2 regions of the Stenotrophomonas pictorum JCM 9942 genome follow, and region 2 is predicted to be linked to the other one. Evidence: predicted binding sites of a transcription regulator. Region 2 holds the regulator's gene; the other holds the start of a gene.
What was found. The regulator FliA, encoded in region 2, starts transcription of late flagellar genes. The targets are predictions, from matches to a motif close to TAAAGTTTNNCNNNCNNNGGCCGATAA.
Positions count from the first base shown of each region.

Region 1: the regulator FliA is predicted to act here: its motif matches at 3,031-3,057, upstream of ARC78_RS10800 (methyl-accepting chemotaxis protein).

Region 1 is NZ_LLXS01000032.1:3,981-14,852, forward strand. Features, by position in the region: gene ARC78_RS16950 (hypothetical protein) at 1-39, shown strand, start outside; tRNA gene ARC78_RS10795 (tRNA-Ser) at 76-168, opposite strand; gene ARC78_RS10800 (methyl-accepting chemotaxis protein) at 268-2,931, opposite strand; gene dnaX (DNA polymerase III subunit gamma/tau) at 3,149-5,035, shown strand; gene ARC78_RS10810 (YbaB/EbfC family nucleoid-associated protein) at 5,042-5,362, shown strand; gene recR (recombination mediator RecR) at 5,456-6,055, shown strand; gene ARC78_RS10820 (histidine triad nucleotide-binding protein) at 6,107-6,457, shown strand; gene ARC78_RS10825 (Slp family lipoprotein) at 6,612-7,139, opposite strand; gene ARC78_RS10830 (transglutaminase TgpA family protein) at 7,136-9,085, opposite strand; gene ARC78_RS10835 (DUF58 domain-containing protein) at 9,082-10,026, opposite strand; gene ARC78_RS10840 (AAA family ATPase) at 10,040-10,872, opposite strand, start outside.
Region 2 is NZ_LLXS01000045.1:84,491-95,362, reverse strand. Features, by position in the region: gene flhF (flagellar biosynthesis GTPase FlhF) at 1-1,401, shown strand, start outside; gene ARC78_RS13505 (MinD/ParA family ATP-binding protein) at 1,388-2,272, shown strand; gene ARC78_RS13500 (RNA polymerase sigma factor FliA) at 2,269-3,015, shown strand; gene cheY (chemotaxis response regulator CheY) at 3,029-3,421, shown strand; gene ARC78_RS13490 (protein phosphatase CheZ) at 3,421-4,041, shown strand; gene ARC78_RS13485 (chemotaxis protein CheA) at 4,046-5,890, shown strand; gene ARC78_RS13480 (flagellar motor protein) at 5,935-6,675, shown strand; gene motD (flagellar motor protein MotD) at 6,679-7,638, shown strand; gene ARC78_RS13470 (ParA family protein) at 7,638-8,420, shown strand; partial or broken gene ARC78_RS13465 (chemotaxis protein CheW) at 8,468-9,217, shown strand; gene ARC78_RS13460 (STAS domain-containing protein) at 9,320-9,628, shown strand; gene ARC78_RS13455 (response regulator) at 9,625-9,990, shown strand; gene ARC78_RS13450 (chemotaxis protein CheA) at 10,025-10,872, shown strand, end outside.

The DNA of each region.
Region 1 (10,872 bases), on a different contig from region 2:
CTATCAAGCCGCTGCGGCTCGACTGGGAGAGGGATATGAAAAAGGCCGCCCGGTGGGCGGCCTTTTTCTTGAACCTGGCGGAGAGAGGGGGATTCGAACCCCCGAAGCGCGGTTTAGACGCTTACACACTTTCCAGGCGTGCTCCTTCAACCACTCGGACACCTCTCCGGACCTGCCGCAACCGTAAAGGCGCTGCAGGGGCGCAAATTCTATAGGGTCGCGGCGGCGGCCACAAGTCGAATCTGCGCCGGGGCCATATGCCGGGGCTCACGGTAGACGGAACACGGCCACCATCTGTGCCAGCTCGTCGGCCTGCTCCTGCAGGGCATGGGCCGCGGCGGTGGCTTCCTCCACCATCGCCGCGTTCTGCTGGGTGGCATTGTCCATGTGGATGATGGTCTGGTTGACCTGCTCGATGCCGGCGCTCTGTTCCTGCGAGGCGGCCGAGATCTCGGCCATCAGCTCGTTGACCTGGCGCACCGCGGTGACCACCTCCTGCATGGTGCGGCCGGCGTCGTTGACCAGCACCGCGCCCTGGTCCACCCGCTGCGCCGAATCGCCGATCAATTGCTTGATCTGCCGTGCCGCTTCGGTCGAGCGCTGCGCCAGCGAGCGCACTTCGCTGGCGACCACAGCAAAACCGCGGCCCTGTTCGCCGGCGCGGGCGGCTTCCACCGCCGCGTTCAGCGCCAGGATATTGGTCTGGAAGGCGATGCCGTCGATCACGCCGATGATGCTCTCGATCTGCCGCGAGGCATGGGTGATGCCGTCCATCTGCTCGACTACCTGCGCGACCACCGTGCCGCCGCGTGCGGCGATGTCGGCCGCGCCGGTTGCCAGCTGGCGGGCCTGCTGCGAGGTGCCGGCGTTGTTTTTCACCGTGGACGTCAGCTCTTCCATCGAGGCGGCGGTTTCCTCCAGGTTGGCGGCCTGCTGTTCAGTGCGCGCGGCCAGGTCGTTGTTGCCGGCGTTGATGTCGCGGGCGGCGCTGCTGATGGCATCGACCGCGCCATGCACACGTTGCAGGATGCCGGTCAGGTGCTCGACGGTGGTGTTGGTGTCATCGCGCATCCGCCCGAACACGCCACGGTAGTCGGCCGTGATGCGCTGGGTCAGGTCGCTCTGCGCCAGGGCGCCGAGCACGCGCTGCACATCGCCGATGGTCGCGGCGTTGGTATCGAACATGCTGTTCACACCTTCGGCCAGGCGCCGGAAGAAGCCGCTCTTGTCGAGAGTGTCGATCCGCTGCGACAGGTCGCCCGCGGCGGCGGCATCGATGACGCCGGCCACTTCCGCTTCCACCGCCACTTCCTGGCTGCGGTCGCGCCATTCCACCACCACGCCCAGCCGCTGGCCCTCGGCCGAGATCACCGGAGCCACGGTCTGGGCGAACACCGCGGTGCCAAACCGCAGCTCGCTCTGCTGCGTGGATTGGACCTTGGCTGGATCGTTGCCGCCTGCCGGTTGCAGTTGCGCCAGCGTCTGGCCTTGGAGATGGTCCAGGTTCGCGTGCGGCAGGTGCTGCGCCAGTTCACCGCGATGCTGCTGCAGCAGCCGCTGCATCGCCGGGTTGGCGTAGGCGACCTGGCCGTGGGCGTCGGCGATCAGCATGGCTGTGCCGGCATTGTCCAAGGCGATGCGCACGCGCAGGTTCTCGGCGGCGATCGCGCGTTCGCTGTCCAAGCGGGCCTTCAGATCGGTCTGCATCTTGCGCAGGGCGCGCGAAACCTGGCCGACTTCATCCTCACCCCCAGCGCTGATCGGATAGTCCAGTTGCCCGGCCGCCACCGCGTCCACGCCCTGCACGATGCCACGCAGTGGCGTGCCCACCAGCGTGCGCAGCAACACCACCACGACCACCACCAGCAGCAGCACGCTGGCCACACCGACCAGGATCACCCGGTTGCGGATCTCCACCACGCCGGCCATGACCGCGTCGACCGGTGCGGACACCATCAGTGCGAAGGCATCGGGCGAACGGCCGGCGGTGACGGGGACATAGATGCGCAGCACCTCACCGCCCACGGTCGGGTCGAAGGTGCGCTGGCGGACGATCTGGCCCTTGGCTAGCTGCGCCAGCAGCGGCCCCATATCCGCGGCGAACGGCTTGCCCAGATTCTGCTGCTCCGGCGCAGCCAGCACCTGCCCGGTGGGCGAGAGCAGGCGTACCACGCCGCGCTGGTAGGGGCGGATCTTGGCCAATTCGGCCTGGATGGTGGACAGTGCGATATCCGCGCCGGCCACGCCGCGGAACTGGCCGTCGACCTTGACCGGCACCATCAGGCTGGTCATCAGCACCTGCTTGCCGGAGACCTCGTCGGCGTAGGGTTCGAACATCAGCTCCTCGCCGCGTTCGCGCACGGCCACGTAATATTTCTCCGCGTCCGGGCCATCGAGCTGGAGGTCGTTTGCCGGGCCGACCGCGTCCTGCAGGGAGGTCTGCCCGGAGGGCTCGCGTGTCCAGTACAGCGACAGCCGCCCCGAATCGGTGCTGATGCGCTGATCTTCGGAGAGACCGGCGACGAACGTCTTCAGCGTGTCGTCCGCCGGTTCGCCGTCCGGCCAGCTGCGTGTGAAGCGGGCATCGGCGCCATCGAAGCCATCGGGTTCGAATTCCAGCCAGTAGCCCAGCACCGCGGGGTCGGCGTCGGCATAGCGGCGCACCAGGGCGGAAACTTCGGCGCGCGAGCTGTTGCCGCGTTCCATGAGCGCCAACGTGGCGTCGGCCAACCCGCGCACCCGCGACAGCGGCTCGTTGACCGAGCCCCGCACCTTGGCGGCCTCCGCGCGGGCCAGCTGCTCCAGTTCATTGAGTGCGCTGGCTTCCTGAACGGCGGCCGCTTTCTGCTGGATCAGCCAGGCCGCCCCGGCGAAGCAGGTGGCAGCCACCAGGCCCAGTACCAGCGCGGTGCGCGCCACAATCGATGTCAATCCTGTCCTGCGTATCCGCATCGGGCCTCTCCCTTGTGGAATCGGGGGCCGGCCAGCAGGAATTCCCTCGTGGGTCGCTGTCCGGGGGTTACTACGGAGGTAGCGGCCGCGCGTACGCGAACCTGAGCCATGCGCGCACTGGCCCGGGACAGGCGCCGGATACGGCTGGCGGGGCCGGGCATGGCACAATGGGACCTCAGATGAAGACGGTTGCCTGATGTCCTATCTCGTCCTTGCCCGCAAGTGGCGTCCGAAGCGTTTTGCCGAGCTGGTGGGCCAGGAACACGTGGTCCGCGCGCTCAGCAATGCGCTGGACAGTGGTCGCGTCCACCACGCCTTCCTGTTCACCGGCACCCGCGGTGTCGGCAAGACCACGATCGCCCGCATCTTCGCCAAGTCGCTGAACTGCGAGCAGGGCACCAGCGCCGACCCATGCGGCCAGTGCCCGGCCTGCCTGGACATCGATTCGGGCCGCTACATCGACCTGCTGGAGATCGACGCCGCGTCCAACACCGGCGTGGATGACGTGCGCGAAGTGATCGAGAACGCGCAGTACATGCCCTCGCGCGGCAAGTACAAGGTCTACCTGATCGACGAAGTGCACATGCTGTCCAAGGCGGCATTCAACGCGCTGCTCAAGACGCTGGAGGAGCCGCCAGAGCATGTGAAATTCCTGCTGGCCACCACCGATCCGCAGAAGCTGCCGGTGACCGTGCTCAGCCGCTGCCTGCAGTTCAACCTCAAGCGCTTGGACCAGGAGCAGATCCGCGGGCAGATGATGCGGATCATGACCGCCGAGGGCATCGAATTCGACGACAGCGCCCTTGTGCAGCTGGCCCACGCCGCCGATGGCTCGCTGCGTGACGGGCTGTCGCTGCTGGACCAGGCCATCGCCTATGCCGGTGGCGCGCTGCGCGATGACGTGGTGCGCGCCATGCTCGGCACAGTCGATCGCACCCAGGTGGCGGCCATGCTCGATGCGCTGGCCGCAGGAGATGGTGCGCGCCTGTTGCAGGTGGTGGCCACGCTGGCAGAGTTCTCGCCGGACTGGAACGGCGTGCTCGATGCGCTGGCCGAGGGGCTGCACCGCATCCAGGTGCAGCAGCTGGTGCCCGGGACCGTGGTGCCTGGTGAAGGGATCGATTCGGGCGCCTTCGCACAGCGGCTGCGCCCGGAAGTGGTGCAGCTCTGGTACCAGATGGCACTGAGTGGCCGTCGCGACCTGCATCTGGCGCCGAGTCCGCGTGCCGGCTTTGAGATGGCGGTGCTGCGGATGCTGGCGTTCCGTCCGGCCGGCGTAGTGCCGGCCGTTCCCGAGAGCGTGATGCCGATGGCTCCGGGCGCGGCAGCCCCGGCCATGGCCACTGCGCCTCCCGTATTGCCGCCAGCGCCGCCGGTGGCAAGGCCTGTCGAACCGGCACCGGCGGTTGCGCCGCCCCCACCGGCGCCCCCTGTCGCGATGGCGACGACCGCGCCCGTGCCTGAACCCGTGCGGCCGTCGGCACCGGAGGTACCCGCCGGGAAACCCGTATCCACCGACGATCTGCCGCCTTGGGCGATAGAGGCCGCCGATGCCCGTGCGCGTGATGAAGCCATGGCCATGGAGATGGCGCAGGCCGAACCCGAACCGGTACGCCAGGCGCCGGTGGCTGCGCCCGCTGTGGTGCCGCCGGTCGCTGATGCCGTTGAGCGTGGCCCGGATGTCCCTGTGCGCGCGCTGGAAAATGCCGAGCAGTGGCTGGACCTGGTGGCGGACAGTGGTCTTTCGGGGCCGTCGCGTGAGCTGGCGGCCAACTGCGCCTTCGTGAGTTTCCAGCACGGCGTGTTGCGGTTGGGCCTGCTGCCGGGGTTTGAGTACCTGCAGACCGAGCGTGCGTTGACGGCCTTGGCCCAGGCCTTGGCGCAGGCGCTGGGCACCACACCGAAAATCGTGATTGAAACCGGCAACGTCCAGGCCGAGACGTTGCACGAACGCGCTGACCGTCAGCGCGGTGAGCGCCAGAATGCGGCTGAAGCCGTGTTCATGGCCGACCCCCAGGTGCGTCAGCTGCTCCAGCAGGGCGCCCGGGTCGTGGCCGATTCCATCCGTCCCATTGAAGAGTAAGCAACTATGCGCGGCAATATCGCCCAAATGATGCAGCAGGCCCAGAAAATGCAGGAAAACCTGCAGAAGGCCCAGGAAGAGATCGCCAAGCTGGAAGTCACCGGCAGTGCCGGCGGCGGCATGGTCAGCGTCACCCTGACCGGCGCCAAGGAGTGCCGCAAGGTACGCATCGATCCGTCGCTGCTGTCCGACCAGGAAATGGTGGAAGACCTGATCGCGGCCGCCTTCAACGATGCGTCCAACAAGATCGATGTCGAATCGCAGAGCCGCATGGGCTCGGCCACGGCCGGCATGAAACTGCCGCCGGGCATGAAACTGCCGTTCTGACCAGACGCGTGCCGGCGCTGCCCGGCACATGTGTCGCCCACGTCGCGAAGCCTCGAAGGCTTCGCGCGTTCGTTTTGAAGGGAGCCTGTCGCGATGAGCCTGCCGCTGCTGGAACAACTGATCGAAGCCTTCCGGGTGCTGCCCGGCGTCGGCCAGAAGACCGCGCAACGCATGGCCTATCACGTGCTGGAACGCGCCCGCGAGGGCGGTCAGCGGCTGTCGGAAGTGCTGGCCGAGGCGATCGAGAAGATCGGCCATTGCACGCAGTGCCGCGATTTCAGTGAGTCCGAGGTATGCCCGGTGTGCGCCAGCGCCAGTCGCGAGCGGCAGATGCTGTGCGTGATCGAATCACCTGCCGATAGGCTGGCGATCGAACATGCCACCAGTTACCGCGGCGTGTACTACGTGTTGCAGGGGCGCCTGTCGCCGCTGGACGGCATCGGTCCGCGTGAGCTGGGGCTGGACAAGCTCGAAGCGCGCTTGGCGCAGGGCGAGGTTGCCGAGCTGATCATCGCCACCAATTCGACCGTCGAAGGTGAGGCCACCGCGCACTATCTGGCGCAGCTGGCCCGCCGCCACAAGGTGCGGCCGAGCCGGCTGGCGCAGGGCCTGCCGTTGGGCGGCGAGTTGGAGTACGTGGATCGCGGCACGTTGTCGCACGCGTTTGGCAGCCGCAGCGAAATCGGCGAATAAGCGCGGGATGAGGCGCTAAGCTGTAGGCCGTTTCCTGCAGAGAGAAGTCGCATGACCGACACAATTTTCGGCAAGATCATCCGCCGCGAGATTCCCGCCACCATCGTCTATGAAGATGAGGATGTGCTGGGTTTCCAGGACATCGCGCCACAGGCGCCGGTGCATGTGCTTTTCATCCCGAAAAACGAGGTCATCCCGACCCTGGATGACCTGCAGCCATCGCAGGCGCATCTGATCGGCAAACTGGCCCTGGCCGCTGCCGCGTACGCACGGCAGCAGGGGGTTGCCGAGAACGGCTACCGCATCGTGATGAACTGCCGCGAGGATGCCGGGCAGACCGTGTTCCATATCCATCTGCATCTGCTGGCCGGTGCACCACTGGGGCGTTTCGGCGCTGGCTGAGCAGCAGGGCGCGGAGTGGTCCGGCGCGCGCTGCGCACGCATAGAACTCCCGCAGTTGCAGGTGCCCCCGGCCGTGCCGATCGCTGGGGTGCACGCACTACGGAAATGAAAACGCCGCCCATCGGGCGGCGTTTTTCGGTCACACGTGGCTGGATCACCACCAGCCGCCGCGCCAGCCCCAGCCCCAGCCAGGACCCCAACCCGGGCCCCACGGGCCGTACGGGTAGGCCGGTACCACTTCCACCTCGCGCTGCACCGGCCACAGATAGACCACGTCGGCGGCGATCTTGGGCAGCGGATAGTCGTACTCGCCGATCTTGGTGGTCTGGTAGCCATCGATGCGACCGATGAAGGTCACGTCGCGGCCCGGCTCGAACACCGCCGGATCATAGAAGCCCGCACGGCAGGCGATAAAACGGCCGTCGCTGGCGTCAGCCGAGGTGCTGCTCGGGCGGCCGCTGCCATTGAGCGGGCGGGCGATCATCTGGAAGCAGGTCTCGCCTTGTCCCGGCAGCGTTTCGATGATGCGACCGCCCCAGCGCACCGGCGTACCGGTCTGCTTCTGGGCCACCGAATCACGCGGCGAGACGGTGCTGAACTGCCCTTGCAGCGGCTTGGGAGCGGTCGCGCAGCCGGCCAGTACCAGGCTGGCGGCAAGGGTGAGGAAAATGCGGGTCTTCATGTTCGTGCTCCGGGTTTCGGGCGATGCCTGCGCAGGTCTGCCAATAGTGAAGCGAGGTCGGACTGGGCGCCAGCGTAACGCGCATCGCTGAAACGTTGGCTGAGTAATGGCAGGTCGCTGCCGGGATGTTTTTCCTCGACCCTTTGTGCCCAGGCGGTAGCGGATTCGTGGGGCTCACGGGCAAGGCCGAGCCGGGTATAGCGGGCGCCCAGGCGGTGCCAGGCACGCAGCAGCGGGTCGCGCTCGCGTTCGCCGCGGGCCAGCAGCCGGATCATCGCACCGACCGTCAGCAGCGCCAGCACCGCGAACAGCGCGATCAGTTGCGCCGGCTGCAGACGCTCGATGCCCAGTGGACGCAGCAGCTGCTGCTGCCGTCTGGCATCGAAGGACAGCACCATGTCATTCCAGCCACGGCGCATCCAGTCGCCGAGCTGGGCCAGCTGGTTCCATTGCCCGGCGACGTCGAAGCCGCCGGCATTGGCTCGGCCGAGACGGTCTTCGAGGGTGTCATAGATCCGTTCCGTGGCGACGGCGGCGGTGGGGTCCACGCGTACCCAGCCGCGCCCGGACAGCCACACTTCGCTCCAGGCATGCGCGTCCATCTTGCGCACGACCCAGTAGTCGCCAAAACGGTTGCGCACCCCGCCGGCATAGCCGGTGACCACCCGCGCGGGGATGCCGGCGCTGCGCATCAGCACCACGAAGGCCGAGCTGAAGTGCTCGCAGAAGCCGGCCTTCTGTTCGAACAGGAATTCATCGGCGCTGTGCCGGCCGGCCAGCGGCGTTTCCAGGGTGTAGGCGAACTCGCCGGTGATCCATTGCAAGGCGCGCTGCACGATGGCGGCCTCGTCGCCGCCGGCCTCGCTGCGCCATTGCCGTCCCAATGCCTGCGTGCGCGGGTTGAAGCCGGGTGGCAGCTGCAGCGCCTGCTGGCGCAACAGCGGCGGCAGGTCCGGCTGGAACTGGCGGTAGCTGGTGGACTGCAGGCGCCAGCGCGTGAGCGCGGTCAGCGGGCGTCGGCTGGTCAGGCTGTAATCGGCATCCAGTTGGGTATCCGCCGGCGCGGTGGTCGGCAGGTCCAGTGCAACCAGCTGGCGGCGTTCGGTAGGCTCGTATTCGATCTGGTAGTCCCAGCGGACATCGGCGGCCACAAGGCGGGGGGCGGCGGTGTGGCGCTGGCTGTCCAGCCGCGTCCAGGCGCGCCCGTCAAAACGGGTCAGCACCGGGCCGCGCCAGTAACGCTGACTCGCCGCCGGCACCGGACCGAAGAACTGCGCCCGCAAGGCCGGACTGTCATCGGCCATCAGGTCGATCCACTCGCCCGGCTGCATCGTGTCCGAAAGACCCGGGCGTCCGACCGCGCGTTCGGGAATACCCCATAGTGGCGTGGGCAGGCGCGGTACCAGCCAGAACGCGGCCAGCGCCAGCGGTAGGGCGACGACCATCAAGCGGCCTACCACGCGCAGTTGCTGGGTGATCGCCGCAGAGGCGCGCCCGGCTTCACCATCCGCGATACGCTGCAGGCTAAGCAGGGTGCTGATCACGGCAGCCAGTGCCAGCAGCAGGGTGCCCGGGCCCTGGTCCAGCAGAAATGCCGAAAATGGCGCGAACAGGGCGAAGCCCAGCAGGCTGCGGGCATCGCGCAGCGTGCGCAGTTCACTGGATTTGATCGCCAGCATCGCCGCCAGCAGGGCGCAGCCGCTGTCGCGGCCCGGGCGCGGACCCATCTGCCAGTAGATGGCCACCAGCATGACGGCGATAAGCAGCAGCCGCAGCGACATGGGAACCGTGTGGCGCCACGCTAGTGCCGCCACGGCGATGGCGGCGATCGCATAGCCGACGGCCAGCACTGCCGGCAGCTGCAGCAGCAGGGGCAGCAGGGCCAGGGCGGTGGTCAGCAGTGCCCAGCCCCGGGTGGGGGCGTCCAGTGGTGGGCTGGTCTTCATGCCGGCGGCATCAGGGCCAACGCCCTCAGGCACTGGTGGCGATGTGCATCACCGCTGCCCGGGCCGATCGGTGCGGCGTCGGGCAGCAGCAGACGATAGCGGCGGCCTTCGCGCTCGGCGTCGTCCACCCAGCGTGCCAGGCGGGCGATGCGCCACTCATACGGCAACGCGCCCAGGGTGGCCCAGTCCAGCACCAGTTCCGCACCGGCGGGGCGCTCGTACTCGCGTACCAGCAGGCCATCGCGGCGTGCGGAGTGTTTCCAGGCGATGGTGCGCATGGCGTCGCCCTGCCGGTACGGGCGCAGCTGTTGCAGTTCCTCGCCGAGCGGATGGATACGGGTGCGGGTGGCGCCGTCGCTGCTGTCGGGCAGCGGATGGGCGGGCGTTTCCGGCGCGGGGTAGACCAGCACGGGGCTTTCGGGCCACACCCAGCTCCAGGCCCGCAGCAACCCAAGCGGCTGGGTGGTGGAGAACCGGATGCGCTGCAGATCCAGCCAGCCGCGGCGGGAGGTCGCCAGCCACAGGTCCACTTCGCTGCGCTCATCACCCTCAAGGTCCGCGCGGGCGTGGGCCTGCTGGTGTTCGATCCGCAGGCCGCGGCGCGGGCGCCGATCCTGGCGGGCGATCACCAGCCGCAACCGCAGTGGTTGGCCGGCGGCGACCGGCTCGGCTGAGAGCGCTTCCAGTTGCAGCCCGGACAGCTGCAGGTGGGCCTGCAGCGCGCTGGCCAGTGCGGTGGTTGCCAGCAGCAGCGCAAGCAGCAGTGCGGGATTGTTGTTGTAGTTGAGCGCGCCCAGCAGCATCACCGTCAGCAGAACGGCCAGAAACAGGCCAAAACCCGTGGGCAGCACGTAGATCCGCTTCCGGTCGAGGGTGACCGGAAGGGTCTCGGGATGGCGTGGACGGGCCAGCAGCTGTAACACCTGCCAGTCGCCGCGCATGAGCTGGCGTACTTCAATCAACCTGCACACCGTGCAGGATCGCGCGGGCCAGCGCCGGCCCGGTGGTCGACTCGGCTTCGGGAACCAGCCGATGGCCGGCCACGCCCAGGAACAGCGCCTGCACATCTTCCGGCAGCACGTGCTGCCGTCCCAGCAGCAGCGCATGGGCCTTGGCCGCACGCAGCAGGGCGATGCCCGCGCGCGGTGACAGTCCCACCCGTATCCCCGGTTGCTGGCGGCTGCGCGTCAGCAAGCGCTGTACGTAGTCGATCAGCGCATCGCTGGCATGGATGTGTTCAACGGCCGCACGGAGCTGGCGGATATCGTCTTCGGACAGGCATGGCATTGTCTGTGCGATGAGTTCCCGGCGGCTGCTGCCTGCCAGTAGGGCACGTTCGGATTCGGTATTGGGATAGCCCAGGGTCAGCCGCAGCAAAAAGCGGTCCAGCTGCGAATCGGGCAGCGGGAAGGTGCCGGACATGTCGGCCGGGTTCTGGGTGGCGATCACGAAAAACGGATCGGGCAGGGCATGGGTCACGCCATCGAGCGTGACCTGCTGTTCGGCCATGGCCTCCAGCAGCGCACTCTGGGTGCGCGGCGGTGCCCGGTTGATCTCGTCGGCCAGCAGCACATTGCAGAACACCGGCCCGGGATGGAACTGGAAGCTGCGGCTGTGGGACTCATAGATCGAGATGCCCAGTACATCGGCCGGCAGCAGGTCCGAGGTGAACTGCACACGCTGGAACTGCAGGCCGACGCTGGAGGCCATGGCATGCGCCAATGTGGTCTTGCCCAGGCCCGGCAGATCCTCGATCAACAGGTGCCCGCCGGACAGCAGGGCGACAA
Region 2 (10,872 bases):
ATCCCCACCACCTCGGCCGTGGCCGCGCTGGCCCGCTCGGCCGTGGGCGCCACCGGCCGCTCCATCGAGAGCACCACCGACCTGCCCGCCCGCGGCCGTTTCGCCGCGATGCTGCAGCCGCGCCCGGAACCCGCCCCGGCAGCGACAGTGCTGCCGCCGCAGACGTTCGCCACGCTGCCGCCGTGTGATGACGAACCGGTGGTGCCGGTCTTCCTCGCGCCGGGCAGCGCCAGGCAGCCGGTTGCCGTTGCCGCCTCGCAGCCGCTGCAGGCCGCGCCGGTGCCAGCGCTCAACCGCGCCAATTTCCTGATCGATCCACCGCTGGAACCCGCGGCGGAGCCCACCTTTGAAGTGGCGCCCGCTGCAGAAGCTGCCAGCACGCCGGCGACCCCGCCACAGCGGTCGGCCTTGCCGGAACCGGCCGCGGCACCTGCCATCTCCACGGCGGCGGCCGGCCCGGCGCTGGTCGCCGTGGCCAGCCCGGCCCCGCACGACGATGCGCAGATGCGCGAGTTGCGCCAGGAAGTGGCCGGCATGCGCCAGCTGATCGAGCGCGAGATGAACCGCTTCACCGATGAGCGCCTGCGCGGCAGCACCGTGCGGGCCAGCGCGCTGGACCTGATGGACGAATACGGCTTCGACGCCGGTCTGGCCCGGGACGTGGTCATGCAGATTCCGCTGGAGACCGATCCGGCCCGCGCCCGTGGCCTGATGCTGGGGCTGGTCTCGAAGAAGCTGCCGATCGCGCCGATCGACCCGATCGAAAGCGGCGGCGTCATCGCCCTGGTCGGCCCCACCGGCGCCGGCAAGACCACCACCATCGCCAAGCTGGCCTCGCGTTTTGCCGAAGCCCACGCCGCCCGCGACGTGGCCTTGGTCACCACCGACACCCAGCGCATCGGCGCCCGCGAGCAGCTCTACGGCTTCGGCCGCCAGCTCGGCGTGGCCGTGCACGAGGCCAACAGCGGCACCAATCTCAACCAGCTGCTGGAGCGCCTGGCCGACTACAAGCTGGTGCTGATCGACACCGCCGGCCTGGGCCAGCGCGACCGCGCCCTGGCCGCCCAGCTGCAGTGGCTGCGCGCCGCCGGCCAGATCCGCACCTTGCTGGTACTGCCTGCCAATACCAGTTTCCAGGACATGGACGAGGTGGTACGCCGCTTCGGCGCCGCCAATCCGCAGGGGCTGGTGCTGACCAAGCTCGATGAGACCGGCCGGTTCGGTTCGGCGCTGTCGGTGGCGGTGGACCACAACCTGCCGATCACCTGGGTGACCGACGGCCAGGACGTGCCGGAGGACCTGCATCGCGCCTCGGCGGCGAATCTTGTACTTCGCCTTGAAGATTTGCGCCGCGCGGCCGATATGCCCTGCAACCTGGAGTCCAACAATGCCGTCGCGTGAGTACGCCCAACTGACCAACACCTTCCCGCTTTCGGCCACGCGTCGCGAGCCGGCCGGTCCGGTACGCACGATTGCGATCACCGGCGGCAAGGGCGGCGTGGGTAAAACCAACGTCTCGGCCAATATGGCCGTCGCCCTGGCCGGCATGGGCAAACGCACCCTGCTGCTGGACGCCGACCTGGGCCTGGCCAACATCGACGTGATCCTGGGCCTGCAGCCCAAGCACACCCTGGCCGACCTGGTTGCCGGGCGCTGCACGCTGGACGAGGTGATCATCGAAGGCCCCAACGGCGTGCTGGTGGTGCCGGCCGCATCCGGTCGCCGGCACATGGCCGAGCTGCAGCCGGCCGAGCATGTCGGTCTGGTCAACGTGTTCTCCGAGCTCGAACGCGAGCTGGACGTGATGATCATCGACACCGCCGCCGGCATCACCGACAGCGTGCTGACCTTCTGCCAGGCCGCGCAGGACACAGTGGTGGTGGTCTGCGACGAACCGGCCTCGATCACCGACGCCTATGCGCTGATCAAGGTGCTCTCGCGCGAACGCGGTGTGGACCGCATGCAGGTCGTGGCCAACATGGTGCGCGACCCCAACGAAGGCCGCGTGCTGTACGAGAAGCTGGTGCGCGTGTGCGACAAGTTCCTGGCGGATGTATCGCTGAACTACCTGGGCTGCGTGCCGCAGGACGACTGGCTGCGCCTGTCGGTGCAGCGCCAGCAGCCGGTGGTGAAGGCGTATCCGTCTTCGCCGGCCGCGCTGGCCCTCCAGGAAATCGCGCTGCGAACCTCGCGCTGGGAAGCCCCGACCGAAGCCCGCGGCGGCGTCGAGTTCTTCCTGGAACGCATCATCCAGCGCGGGGTGCCTGCATGAATCCCGCCGCCCAGTACCGTGAAGTGCAACGCGCCAGCAGCAATGACTGCATCGCCCAGCACGCGGACCTGGTACGCCGCATCGCCCATCACATGGCCGCGCGCCTGCCGGCCAGCGTGGAGATCGACGATCTGATCCAGGCAGGCATGATGGGTCTGCTGGAAGCATCGCGCAGCTACGATGCCGACCAGGGAGCATCGTTCGAGACCTATGCCTCGATCCGCATCCGCGGCTCGATGATCGACGAGATCCGGCGCGGCGACTGGGTGCCACGCTCGGTGCACCGGCGTGCCCGTGAAGCGGCCGGTACCATCCGCCGGCTGGAGCAGGCCAGCGGCCGTGCCGCCAGCGCCACCGAGGTGGCCGAGGCCATGGACATCCCGCTGCCCGAGTACATGCGGCTGATCGAAGACGCCTCGCGTGGCCAGGTGCTGAGCCTGGAATCGCGGATCGAGGACCAGGGCGAGCTGGACACGCCGGCCAGCGGCGGCCCGACCCCGCAGCAGATGCTCGAACGCAGCCAGTTCGGCGCCGAACTGGGCAAGGCCATCGCCCAATTGCCCGAGCGCGAACAGCTGGTGCTCTCGCTCTACTACGAGCAGGAATTGAACCTGAAGGAAATCGGCGCGGTACTGGGTGTCAGCGAATCGCGTGTCTGCCAGATCCACGGCCAGGCCACGCTGCGCCTGCGCGGCCGATTGAAGATATTCGAGGCGGCAGACGCCGGACTCGAGGAACCATGAAGAGGAAAGCCCTTTGAACAAGAACATGCGCATCCTGATCGTCGATGACTTCTCGACCATGCGCCGCATCGTCAAGAACCTGCTCGGCGACCTGGGCTTCACCAATACCGCGGAAGCCGAGGACGGGCATGCGGCGCTGTCGCTGCTGCAGAGCCAGCCGTTCGATTTCGTTGTCACCGACTGGAACATGCCGGTAATGACCGGTATCGAGCTGCTCAAGGCGATCCGCGCCGACGCCAGGCTCAAGACCCTGCCGGTGCTGATGGTCACCGCCGAGGCCAAGCGCGAACAGATCATCGAAGCGGCCCAGGCCGGCGTGAACGGCTACATCATCAAGCCGTTCACCGCGCAGACCCTGGAAGAAAAGCTCGGCAAGATCTTCGAGCGTCTGGCGGCGAGCGCCTGATGGCCGGTCACAGCGAAACCCTGGGCGACAAGAGCGCCCTGATCCAGCGCCTGCAGGATGCACTGGCCGCATTGGAGAGCGGTGACGAAGCCGGCTGGCGTCGCGAGATCGACGCGCTGGCCGCGCTGCGCACCCAGCCGATGATGGCCGGCCTGGGCCGGCTGGCCCGCGAACTGGGCCAGGCGCTGGGCGAACTGCCCAGCATCACCACCGATGCCGGCGAACTGGACGATGCCTGCGCGCGCCTGGACCACGTGGTCGAGATGACCGAAAAAGCGACCCATCGCACGCTGGACCTGGCCGAGGAATGCCGCACGCTGACCGAACAGCTGCGCGCCGAAGGCCTGAATCCCGGACAGGACGTGATCCTGGACCGCATCCGCCACAACCTCACCGAGGTGGCGCTGACCCAGAGCTACCAGGACCTGACCGGGCAGATCATCCGTCGCGTGGTCGGCATCGTCCGCCGCGTGCACGAAGGCTTCGGTGCGCTGGGGCTGCCGCCACCGGAGGAAGACGCGCGCAATGCCGGGCTGGCTGGCCCGGCGGTCAGCGGCCTGGACCGCCACGCCGTCTCCCAGCATGACGCTGACGACCTGCTCTCGGATCTGGGGCTGTAAACACATGAGTGCTTTTGCCGACGACATCGCCGCCGACTTCATCCTTGAAGCGCAGGAAATCCTCGATCGCCTCGGCGAGCAACTGGTGGCGCTGGAACAGGCCCCGCAGGATGCCGACCAGCTCAATGTGGTGTTCCGCGGTTTCCACACGCTCAAGGGCGGCGCCGGCTTCCTGTCGATCACGCCGATGGTCGAGCTGTGCCATGCGGCAGAAGAAACCCTGGGCATGGCCCGGTCCGGCAAGGCCCAATTGCTGGCCCATCATTTCGATGCCGCCCAGCAATCGCTGGACTGGCTGCAGTCGATGCTCGATGCGGTCTCCGCCGGCACCGACCCGGCCCATGCCCCGGCCAGCCTGATCGCCCAGTTCGACATCGGCGCGGCGCCCGTCGCTGCGCCGGTGAAGACCGCGCCGGCCGCCGCCGACAGCGACCTGATCAGCGAGGACGAGTTCGAAGCGCTGCTGGACGCCCTGCACGGCCCCACCGCGCCCGGCGCGGCCCCCGCAGCCAAAGCGGGCGATGACCTGATCAGCGAAGATGAGTTTGAAGCGTTGCTCGACCAGCTGCATGGAGGCGCCGCCCCCGGCGCGCAACCTGCTGCCGCTGCGCCGCCAGCGCCCGCCGCAACGGCAACGCCTCCTGCCCCGGCCTCCCGGCCGGCACCGCCACCCAAAGCCACAGGCAAGGCGACCGAAGCCGAGCAGACGGTACGCGTGGACACCAAGCGGCTGGATGCCATCGTCAACCTGATCGGTGAGCTGGTACTGGCCCGCAACCGTCTCAAGACCCTGCGTACGCGATTGAAGGACGAAGAACTGGATCGTGCCGTGTCCACCCTGGATATCGCCACCGCGCGCCTGCAATCGGCAGTCATGCGCACGCGCATGCAGCCGGTCGGCAAGGTGTTCTCGCGCTTCCCCAAGGTCGCCCGTGACGTGGCCCGCTCGTTGAACAAGGAAGTGGACCTGGAGCTGATCGGCGCCGACACCGAGCTGGACCGCAATCTGGTCGAAGCCTTGGCCGATCCGCTGGTGCACCTGGTGCGCAACGCCATAGACCACGGCGTGGAAGCGCCCGACTTACGTGAAGCGCAGGGCAAACCGCGCGTGGGCCAGGTCCGCCTGACCGCGCAGCAGGAAGGCGACTACGTCTCCATCGAGATCCAGGATGACGGGGCCGGCATCGATCCCGAGCGCCTGCGCGCCAAGGCCCGCGAGAAGGGCCTGATCGATCCGGAAGCCGCCGCCCGCCTGAGCAGCGAGGAATGCCTGCACCTGGTGTTCCTGCCCGGCTTTTCGACCAAACAGCAGGTCACCGATATCTCCGGTCGCGGCGTGGGCATGGACGTGGTGCAGTCGCGCATCCGCGAACTCAGCGGCCAGATCCAGATCCAGTCCGAACTCGGTCGCGGCAGCCGCTTCCTGATCCGTGTGCCGTTGACCCTGGCAATCCTGCCGACGCTGCTGGTGCAGGCCGGTCAGGATGTCTACGCGCTGCCGCTGGCGCGCGTGATGGAAGTGCTGCACGCCCCGGCCACCGCGCTGGGCTGGTTCGACGGCCGCGCGGTACTGGACCGCAAGTCGCACACGCTGGCGCTGGTGGACCTGCGCCGCTGGCTGGACGTGACCCCGGCGGCCTCGCAGCTGCTGACCATTGTCGTGCTGCAGGTCGGCGAAGCGCGCTTCGGCCTGGTGGTGGATCAGGTGCGGGGCCGCGAAGAAGTGGTGATCAAACCCCTGCCCAAGGCGCTGCGCGGTCTGCCGGGCTACGCCGGCGCGACCCTGATCGGTGATGGCCGCATGGCACTGATCCTCGACGTCGATGGCCTGCGCAACCCGCAGGACTGACGCTTCCCGTTCAAGTAGCCCCACTCAAGGCCGATACCTTTCAAATGGACAGACTCAGCATCATCGGACTTTTTCTCGCGCTGGCCTCGCTGGTCGGCGGCAGCATCCTGAAAGGTGCCGGGCTGTCGTCGCTGTGGTCGCCGGCGGCGTTTGTGATCGTCATCGTCGGCACGGCGGCGGCGATCCTGCTGCACACCTCGCCGGCCGTCTTCAAGCACGCCTTCAAGATCGTGCGCTGGGTGGTGCGGCCGCCGGAAAGTGACCGTCAGGCATTGATCCAGCAGATCGTGGACTGGAGCAACATCGCCCGCCGCCAGGGTCTGCTCGGACTGGAACCGCAGGTGGAGCTGCAGGACGACCCGTTCGTACGCAAAGGCCTGCAACTGGTGGTCGATGGCGTGGAGCCGGAAACCATCCGCCACATCATGGAGATCGAACTGGGCAGCCAGGAACACCGTGACCTGGCCGCGACCAAGGTGTTCGAGGGCATGGGCATCTACGCCCCGACCCTGGGCATCATCGGTGCGGTGCTGGGCCTGATCGCGGTGATGAAGAACCTGGCCGATCCGAGCAAGCTTGGCCACGGCATCGCCGCGGCGTTCACCGCCACCATCTACGGCATCGCCTCGGCCAACCTGCTGTTCCTGCCCGTGGCCGCCAAGCTCAAGGGCGTGATCGCCCACAACAGCCGCGAGCACGAGATGATCATCGAAGGGCTGATCGCCATTGCCCAGGGCGAGAACCCGCGCAATATCGAAACCAGCCTGGCCGGCTTCGTGAACTGAGCCATGGCCCGTCGCAAACCACACGAAGAACACGGCAACCACGAGGCATGGGCGATCCCGTATGCCGACCTGATGACGCTGCTGCTCGCCTTTTTCGTGGTGATGTACGCCATTTCCTCGGTCAACGAGGGCAAATACCGGGTGATGGCCGATGCCTTGACCACCGCCTTCGGCGGCGCGCCGCGTACCGTCAGCCAGGTGCAGGTGGGCAACCAGCAGCTGCAGGGGGGCGGTTTTGACAGCCCCTCGGTGATCCGCGCCCCAAGCATGACCGGCGGCGCGATGAATGACCCTACCCGCTTGCCGGCGATGGCCTCGCAGATGCGCATGCCCGTATCGATGCGCGACCACGCGCAGCTGCAACGGGCCGAGCGCCAGCTCAATCAGATCGCCGACCAGCTCAGCGAAGCCCTGGCTCCGCTGGTCAAACAAGGTGTGATCACCGTGCGCCGCACCGAGCTGTGGATCGAGGTCGAGATCAACAGCGACATCCTGTTCGGCACCGGCTCGGCGGCACTGGACCGCGACGCCCGCCAAACCCTGGCCAAACTGGCCGAAGTGCTGCAGGCCGCGCCCAATGGCGTGCGCGTGGAGGGCCATACCGACAACCTGCCGATCGCCACCGCGCAGTTCCCGTCCAACTGGGAGCTGTCGGCCGCGCGCGCGGCCAGCGTGGTGCACCTGTTCGCCGATCACGGGGTGCAGCCGGACCGGCTGGCGATGGTGGGCTACGGCGAATTCCGCCCGCGCGACAGCAACACGCTGGCCGAAGGCCGCAACCGCAACCGCCGGGTGATGGTGATCATCCTGGCCGATTCCGCCGCCAGCGTGGACGCGCTGTCCGACGGCATCACCACCGCGGCTGCCGACGCCCCTGCGCCGGCCAGCGCCGGCGACGGCGCCCCCCCGCCAGCCCGGGCCGCCAGCCCGGTCCTGACGGATGCTATTGAAGGAGTGCATTGATGCGTATCTGGGCCGTTGCCAACCAGAAAGGTGGCGTTGGCAAAACCACAACCACGCTGGCGCTGGGTCGCGGCCTGGCCGCGCTGGGCCACAAGGTCCTGCTGATCGACCTGGATCCGCACTCCTCGCTGACCCGGGCGTTCGGCGTCCCGCTCGAACCGGCACCGACCGGCGTACTGGAGCTGTTCGCCACGCCGCCGGCCGATATCGGCGCGCTCAGCCATGCCAGCCGCATTCCCGGCCTGGATTACCTGTGCGCCCAGGCGGCACTGGCCACGCTGGAGCGCCGCAGCGCCAACCAGCCCGGGCTGGGGCTCGCCCTGCAACAGGCGTTCACCCGCCATGGCGGGCAGCACGACTACATCCTGCTGGACTGCGCGCCCACGCTGGGCCTGCTGATGATCAACGCGCTGGCCGCCGCCGATCGTCTGATCATTCCCACCCAGGCCGAGCCGCTGGCGCTGCACGGGCTCGACGGCATGGTCCGCACGGGCGAGATGGTCGAGCGCTCGCGCCAGCGTCCGCTGCCGATCTCGATCCTGCCGACCTTGTTCGACCGCCGCACCCGCACCGGCAACGAAACCCTCAAGCAGATGCAGGACCGGCACGGCGCGCGCGTCTGGGAAGAGGCGATCCCGGTGGACACCAGCATCTCCAACCCGAACGCGCTGACGGTACCGGCGATCGGCGACGCCTATCCCGGTCGTGCGCTGCTGGCCTACCGGCGGGCGCTGGAATGGCTGCGCGGCGCCGATGCCAGCCTGCTGGAGCACGCGGCATGAGCAACACCGACGTGCTGGATGACTATCTGGGCGAACTGCTGCAGACCGTAGTACCGGCCGCGCCTGCGGCAGCGGTCGAGGCCATCGCCATGGCGCTGCCGGCTGTACCCGAGCCCAAGCCCGAACCGGAACCCGAACCGCTGCCAGAACCCGCAGCGGCAGGGCCGACAACGGCGTCCGAATCCGAGCCAGCTCCCATCGTCGATGCGGCGCCGGTCACCGTCGCGCCGGCCGTCGCCGCTCCCGCGCCTGCGACAGCCCCCCCGCCGCGCATGGCGGCGGCGATGCCGCCCGCCCCGGGGACTGGCAATGCCTGGGCCACCTTGCAGGCGCAGGCCCGCGAGGCCTACCAGCCACGCCAGCGCCGTGCCAGCGAGCGCACCTCGCGCTGGCTGCGGTTGCGCTGCGGCGGCCAGACCTATGCGCTGGAACTGCTCAAGGTCCAGGAAGTGGTCCTGCCGGTGCCGCTGCTCGGTCTGCGCGGCACCGCGCCCTCGATGCTGGGCATCATGAACCTGCGCGGCCAGGTGGTTCCGGTGATTGATCTGGGCCTGCACCTGGGCTTTGCACCGATCATCGAGGACAGCCAGACCCGCATCGTGGTGCTGGAAGAGAACGGCGACACCTTGGGACTGCGCGTGTCGGCGGTGGAGGACGTGGCCAACCTGACCGACTCCCAGATCGAGCCACCCGATACCGCGCGCATCTGCCAGATTTCCAACGCGCTGTTCCGTGGCGTGGCCCGCCTTGGCCGGCAACCGATGATCCTGCTGGATGCCGCGCAGCTGCTGCACTGACCCCGGCGCCGCTGCCCTGCCGGCCATCCGGCGCGGCGACAGCGCTAAAGATGCGCCAGAAGCGGCCGCTAATTGCCCTAGTAACGTTCGTCCGGAGCAATGATGAGCACAGTGGCACTGGCACAGGATCTCGGCATCGAGACCAGCAGCGATTTGAAACAACAGCTTGCCCCCTATCTGGAACAGACCGGCGAGCTGCGCGTGGATGCCAGCCAGGTCGGCCGCATCCACACCGCGGCCGTGCAGGTGCTGTGCGCCTTTGTGATCGCCCGCCGCCAGGCAGGCCACAGCACCGTCTTCGACAACGGCACCAACACCTTCCTCGACGCCGCGCGACTGCTCGGCGTCCTCCAGACCTTCGGGCTGGAAGCAACCTCTGATCAACTGAAATCTGTGGAGAACGCCGCATGAGCGCACGTATCTTGGTGGTGGACGATTCGGCGTCGATGCGCCAGATGGTCTCTTTCGCCCTCACTTCGGCCGGCTATTCCGTCGAGGAGGCCGAAGACGGCGCCGTGGCCCTGGGCCGCGCCAAAGGCCAGCGCTTCAACGCGGTGGTGACCGACGTGAACATGCCCAACATGGACGGCATCTCGCTGATCCGCGAGTTGCGCCAGCTGGCCGACTACAAGTTCACCCCGATGCTGATGCTTACCACCGAATCGGCGGCCGACAAGAAGTCCGAAGGCAAGGCCGCCGGCGCTACCGGCTGGCTGGTGAAGCCGTTCAACCCCGAACAGCTCGTCGCCACCGTCCAGAAAGTCCTGGGCTGATCGCCCTCCCCGCCCCCCACCACGGAACCCGCTGATGAGCATGGACCTGCAACGTTTCCACGCCACTTTCTTCGAAGAAAGCCGCGAAGGACTGGACGCAATGGAAGCTGGCCTGCTGGCGCTGGAAGGCGGGCAACTGGATCCGGAGATCATCAACTCGGTGTTCCGCGCCGCCCACTCGATCAAAGGGGGCGCCGGGACGTTCGGCTTCGACGCCATGGCCAATCTGACCCATGTGCTGGAAACGCTGCTGGACGAGCTGCGTGCCGGCAAGCGGGCACTGGAACCGGCCGCCATCGATGCGATGTTGACCTCGGTGGATGTGCTGCGCGCGCTGCTGCGGGAAGTGGAGCATGGCCAGCCGGCCGATCCGCAGGCCGTGCAGGCCGTGACTGCCCGTCTGCAGGCCGTGCTTTCCGGCCAGGCCGCCCCGGTGGCCGCCGCCAAAACCGAAGACGAAACCCCGGACGGCTGGCAGATCGGCTTCACCCCGGCGCCGTCACTGTTCATGAGCGGCAACGACCCGCTGCGCATCATCCGCGAACTGGAGACCCTGGGCTCGTTGCAGGTGGCCGCGCGCGTGGAGCGCCTGCCCGGCTTCAACCAGCTCGATCCGCTGGAAGCCTACCTGGCCTGGGATCTGGGCCTGATCGGCAAGGTGCCACGCAGCAAGATCGAAGACACCTTCGCCTGGGTGGTGGACGACTGCGAGCTGGATATCCGTCCGGCCGCACCGCCGAGTCTGGCGATGCCGGCTGCCGAGAACGGTGCTGTCGCCGAGCCGGCGCGTTCACCGGCCGCCGCGGCCACCCCCAGCGGCAACAGCCACGAAGCCGAAAGCTCGATCCGTGTCAGCGTGGACAAGGTCGATGCGCTGATCAA